Regions from separate parts of the Priestia sp. MDV22-iso46 genome, predicted to be linked through region 1. Evidence: riboswitches for the same ligand, from Rfam matches in the RefSeq annotation. Region 1 holds a riboswitch; the other holds the start of a gene.

What was found. Region 1 has a riboswitch for cobalamin ahead of AC4NPH_RS23550 (ribonucleoside-diphosphate reductase subunit alpha). Riboswitches for the same ligand answer to the same signal wherever they lie in the genome.
Region 2: linked by a shared signal. The riboswitch ahead of AC4NPH_RS01775 ((2Fe-2S) ferredoxin domain-containing protein) and the one ahead of AC4NPH_RS23550 (ribonucleoside-diphosphate reductase subunit alpha) in region 1 are both predicted to bind cobalamin.

Annotation. Positions count from the first base shown of each region.
Region 1 is NZ_JBZVWT010000006.1:16,675-19,822, reverse strand. Features, by position in the region: gene AC4NPH_RS23550 (ribonucleoside-diphosphate reductase subunit alpha) at 1-1,299, opposite strand, end outside; cobalamin riboswitch at 1,433-1,618, opposite strand; gene menC (o-succinylbenzoate synthase) at 1,899-3,002, opposite strand; gene AC4NPH_RS23540 (o-succinylbenzoate--CoA ligase) at 3,006-3,148, opposite strand, start outside.
Region 2 is NZ_JBZVWT010000001.1:339,822-342,969, reverse strand. Features, by position in the region: gene cobJ (precorrin-3B C(17)-methyltransferase) at 1-1,159, opposite strand, end outside; gene AC4NPH_RS01775 ((2Fe-2S) ferredoxin domain-containing protein) at 1,173-1,553, opposite strand; cobalamin riboswitch at 1,655-1,834, opposite strand; cobalamin riboswitch at 1,953-2,131, opposite strand; gene AC4NPH_RS01770 (hypothetical protein) at 2,278-2,436, opposite strand; gene AC4NPH_RS01765 (M42 family metallopeptidase) at 2,784-3,148, opposite strand, start outside.

The DNA.
Region 1 (3,148 bases):
GTGGCGGTTTTGATTAGCTCGGTTAACCGTATCACGATAGAACATATAAGGCGTTCCGGTTTCAAGCTGCGAAAGCATAATGCGCTTGAAGATTTCAATAGCAGGTACTGTTTCTCTTGAAAGCTGTTCATTATTTACACACTCAGCGTAACGAGTGCGGAACGAACCGCTGCCTTCTTCTTCATCATAAAAATCTTCTAACGAGTAGCCCATCAGCGTACGAACTTCGTGAGGATCGAATAAGTGCCAGTCTTCACGTGCCTCTACTTTTTCCATAAACAAATCTGGCAAACATACGCCAGTGAATAAATCATGCGTGCGCTGACGTTCGTCACCATTGTTCAAACGCGCGTCTAAGAATGAAAAGATGTCTTTGTGCCATACGTCTAAATATACGGCAATAGCTCCTTGTCGTTGACCTAGCTGATCGACACTTACAGCCGTATTATTTAGCTGTTTCATCCATGGAATTGTTCCTGATGATACGCCTTTAAAACCTTTTATATCACTTCCTCGGCTTCTAATATGACCGAGGTAGACACCAATTCCGCCTCCATTTTTACTAAGCGTGGCCAAATCTGTATTGCTATCATAAATACCGCGTAAGCTGTCATCAATCGTATCAATAAAGCAGCTAGATAGCTGTCCGTAGCTCTTTCCTGCGTTTGAAAGTGTTGGTGTGGCAACCGTCATATATAGACTAGAAAGCGCCCAGTACGCTTCTTTTACTAATGCTGTTCGATTTTCTTTCTTTTCTTGAGACATCAGCGTCATAGCAATGATAAGAAAACGTTCTTGCGGTAATTCGTATACGCGCTTATCATGTGATGTCGCTAAATAGCGATCTGCTAATGTCAACAATCCAATGTATGTAAATAAACGATCGCGTTCAGGAATAATGACTGAAGCAATTTCATTAATTTCTTCTTCTGTATATGTTTTTAATAGCTGCTTATTATAAATGCCGATTTTTGTTAGTTTTTGAATAAGCTGATAAAACGAACCGTACTTCTCTTTTTTATCGTAACCTCGGTTGTCCGCTGCTTTTCGATATAGTTCGTTTAAGTAGACGTCTGCCGCTACGTACGTCCAATCGGGTTCTTCCATTGAAATACGCTCTAAGGCTGCCAAAATTAGTACGTTTGCAACCTTTTCGTCCGTCATATTTTCCTTTACTGTAACAGTTTGAATAACCTTTTCCTCATACAAAGAAAAATCAAGCTGCGTAAATTCTTTTTTTAAACGTTCAATATATGCAGTTAATTCATGTAGAATTGTAGGCTTTAATGTATTCACCATAAATATGGCTCCTCTCTTCACTTCAAAATAAAAAATCGCTCACCGTACCTCGGTGAGCGAATAGAACGAAGATAGAAGAAGACACTAAGTCTTTTCTCAATCCTCGCTCTACCCTCTCACCTCCCGAAGAAGATAAAACGACATAAAAAAGGCAGGTCTCCTGACTTATGCTTCTTTTTACTTTAAGGCCTTCCCATGATGTTTACTCACAGTGGATCTCCTTATTTCATCAGCATTCACAGTTGCGGGGACAGCTTTGGACTTTCACCAAATTCCCTTTTAAGTCTTTTTATCAGACACCTTTTTCACTGGAAAACACAAAATATAGTATTTTATTATGGATTTCAAAACAACATATTGTGTTATGTTATAAACACATTATATAGGACAACTTAGAAAACTATCAACCTATTTTCAAAAATAATTTTGTTTTTTACGATAAAACTCTTCGACCTTTTTCATCAAACTATTCCATCATAACATGTTTTGACACGCTTGATGGAACAATGTGCTCTTTTTAAAAAATTTGTCCTATTTTTCTACTAAACATTGACAACCTCAATAAAAAAAACCGTTTTTCATAAAAAAACGGTTTTTAATTATTTGTATTCTTTTTCAAATGCTGTGATTGTTTTGATAAACTTTTTATCAATATCGTATCCTATCCCCGGTTTTCCCTTCACCTTTATTACTCCGGCTTCTACCTCTACTTCGGGCTTAATAATATCTTTTTCCCAATAGCGAGACGACGCAGAAATATCACCTGGTATCGTGAAAGAAGGCAGTGTGGCAAGGGCGATATTATGAGCTCGTGAAATCCCTGCTTCTAACATTCCTCCAACCCAAAGTCTTACACCATGCTGGACGCATAAATCATGAATTTGCTTTGCTACGGACATTCCGCCAACTCGACCGATTTTCACATTGATAATCTTACAGCTTTCTTGTTCAATTGCATGACGTGCATCTTCATAGCTCACAATACTTTCATCTAAGCAAATCGGCGTCTTCATTTGCTTTTGTAACAATCGATGATCAAGGATATCATCAGAACTTAACGGCTGTTCGATCATCATTAAATTCAATTCATCTAGTTTCTTCAATGAATCACTATCGCTTAACGTATAGGCTGAATTGGCATCAGCCATAAGAGGAATGCTTGGAAATTCATCTCGAATTTGTTTCAGTAGCTCATAGTCAGCACCCGGCTTAATTTTCACTTTAAAGCGCTTATAGCCATCTTTCATGTAAGTCTTTATTTGTTCTTTCATTACGGAAATGTCATTTAAGCCAACTACCACTCCAGCTTCTACAGCAGGCCTTACTCCGCCAATTACTTCAGATAACGGCTTATTTTGCCGCTTTGCATACAAATCCCATACAGCACAGTCCAAAGCTGCTTTAGCCATGTTATTTCGCTTTAGAGGTTTGAATAGCTTTTGAACATCCTCTGGTTTTTGAAGCTGCTGATGAAGAAGCGAAGGAATTAAAAAATCGTCTAACATATGAAAACACGTCTGAATCGTTTCTTCCGTATACCAAGGAGATGAAAAAGCAACGACCTCTCCCCACCCTGTAAAACCTTTTTCATCTTCTACTTCCAGCAAAATCAATTCTCGATCCTGCACCGTACCATAGCTTGTTGAAAAAGGAGAAAGAAGCTTCATGTCAATTTTATAAAGATGTACTTTTTTTATAATCATCGATTAACTACCTTTCTGTATGAACGATGATAGCTTCCGGCGTATGATTTTATTAGAAGCCGTTCGCGGCAGCTCCTCTACTCGAACGAAATACTTTGGAAGTTTGTACTTCGCTAAAAATTGTTGCATGTGTAAAGATAATTCTT
Region 2 (3,148 bases), on a different contig from region 1:
AAGCTGCTTGGAGCTTTTCAATGATTATATCCGGCTGGGCCGTTGGAATTTGCAGTTTAATTTGATGGTCAGGTGTATACTCCATCGTACCTTTTTCACCAACAACTTCCGCTAGTGTTGTCATTTGAACAGGCGTGAATTTCTTATTTGCAAGTCCTGGACTAACTGCTACTTCAAAGATAGACTCGATTGGCTGGTGTACGACCGCAGAAGTGGATTCACCTAAAATTGCTTGAAGCGCTTCTTCTGCAAGAGCTCGTGAAGTTGCTTTTTCTTCTCTTGTGTTCTGAACTGCTTCAATAGCTGAAGCTGTTTGCTTTACAGTCTCTTCTTGATCGAGAGCCCATGGTTCTGCTTCTTTTCGAAGTCGCTGATGCGGTCTTAGCGGCTGCTCCGTTTGGTTGAGGGTATATTTCCGCTGATATCCTCGCGGTGTAATCATTAAATCGTCGTAAAAGAATGTAGATGAATTTCCGACAACAACGGTAGTCAGCATGCCTATTTCATGGTTTAACATGTCTTTTAAGTTGGTCATTACGACTTCTTCACGGTCACGATAAGCGCTTTTAACAAGACCAACAGGCGTATCAGGGGAACGGTACTTTAATAGAATCCTTTGCGCTTCAACAATTTGTCTTGTTCGTCTTCCGCTTTTTGGGTTGTAAAAAGCCACTACGAAATCTGCTTGTGCAGCTGCTTCAATTCTTTTTTCGATTAGCTCCCAAGGCGTAAGGTGGTCACTTAAACTAATCGTACAAGCATCGTGCATCACGGGCGCTCCAAGGAGAGATGCGCATGAATTAATAGCCGAAATGCCAGGAATTACTTCCATCTCTACGCCCGTTTCTTTTTTCCAGCCTTTTTCAATCAACACTTCATACACAAGGCCTGCCATTCCGTATACTCCTGCATCTCCGCTTGAAATGACAGCTACGGTTTTGCCCGCTTCAGCTTGCTTTACAGCTTCTTGTGCACGGCTTACTTCTTCGGTCATTCCCGTACTAATAATTTGCTGATTCGTTAACAGTCCTTGAATTAGTTCCACATAGGTTTTATAACCGATGATCATATCACTTTCTTGAATGGCTTCTCTTGCTCGCTGTGTAATATGTTCAAAGCTTCCTGGCCCAAATCCAATAACTAACAGTTTACCTTTCATGCTAGCTCCTCCTTTATGCGTTACTTTTTACTTTGTCAATTCCTTCTATGGAGTCACTATTTTCCGGAGAAACGAAACCATTTTGATCACATTCATAAATAAGCGATTCCTTTATACTGCAGCCTCCTGCTAAATGCTCTTTGACAATCCGGTGAGCCACGGTTTCAGTGACCTGCTTGTACCAATCTCCTGAAGGATAGACGATAGCTACAGGAGCATCTTTGCATCGTCCGTTACAGCGCGTACGCGTTGTATGAACCGTTTCATCCAAATCCAGTTCCGTCACTTTATTTCGAATAGCTTGCGTGGCTTCTTCTCCACCTTTTCTCATACAGCTGCTTCCATTACAAATCAATACGTGATGTTTTGTTCCATTTAAGTTCCACGTCGTCACACTCATTCGCTCCTTTACTAAAAGAAGCGCCTCTATCAATGATAGAGGCGCAGAAAATTCAAACTAAGTTTTTGCACTTCCACCTATATCCCGTAGGGTAAGCTTCGCATTAGAAAAAGGCTGGCTTCCTGACTTCGATTCATCACTTGATTGCGCCTTCCCGAATACAGTGGCATATGCAATCAGCTCGTCTTCACAGTGGCGGGTACCGCGCTGGCTTCACACCAGACTTCCCATTTAACGCAATGTGAACATTGCGCACCTTTTTTGCACGATATGTAGTTTTACGCTACGAGAAAAACCCGCTTCGCTAATATGCGAGCGGGTAAAACGTCAGAGTAAGAGTGTACACGAATGCCACTTTAAGCCAACGTCTCCCTTCCCGCTCCCCGGAGAAATAGAAACTTCACAATAAAGACAGGTCTCCTGACTTGTGTATCATTCTACTTGAGAACCTTCCCGTGATTTTTTCACAGTGGTTATACTCGTTCGTCCACACTTACAGTTGCGGGGACAGTACTGGCATTTCACCAGTTTCCCTATTAAGCCTTCTTGGCATCTTTACTGTTGCTGTTTGATATATATGAACCTTTTAAACTATCAGAATAATAGAAGTAACTACCATATCATAGCGTACATTTTTTTTTATTTCAACTCTATTCTTTTCGGAAGATACAAGTATCTATAAAAAAACAAGAGCATAAAATCAGCTCTTGTTTTTTCATTATATAGCTACTAATGTTAAATGAGGATCATTATAATACACAACTTCTGAAAGAACTTTACAGCCATTTGTTTTAGCAAAAGCTTCTCTCGCCTGTTTTTCAGTTTCAAATTCAAACATTTTCATTTCTTTTCCAGCATATACCGTCAGTACCCACATGAAAAGATTCGCCTCCGATTATTGTAGTGATCGCTATATCCACATTATGCCGAAACCATTTCCTTTTGAAAACCCATTCTACAAAACTTGTCACAAGAAACTTTTAAAAATTTAAAAACATTTTAACTTCTGTAAATGAACACAATGTACAAAAGGTTTAAGCAGTATTGTACCTCTTTAAAAAAGGTGCTTTTTTAACCCACTGTTGCTTCACCAGTAAAAAAATATATAGTATTTATTAAAAAAAGAAGCCGGACAGCCGGCTTCATTTTTAGGAAAGGACAGACATCACGATCCCGTCCTGTTCTTTATTTTGCATAAAAATACATTAATTAAATATTCCTTTCTTAAAGCAGAACCATGTTCGACTGCACATAGTAATAAAGAAGCTTATACGTATGATTCAATGAATCTTGATGCGTTCTCTCAAACGCATGAGAAGAATCAATTCCTGGACCAATTAAGCCGTGTACGATATCGTGTCCGGCACGAATAGCAGCAGAAGCATCTGATCCGTAAAACGGATAAATATCTAATTTGTACTGAATATCATGCTGCTTAGCTAGCTCCACCAAATGCCTTCTCAAACCGTAATGATATGGGCCGCTTGAATCTTTTACACAAATAGACACGGTGTATTCATCAGTAGATTGTCCATCTCCCATAGCACCCATATCAACCGCTAAGTATTCTACTGTTTGAGGCGTAATGT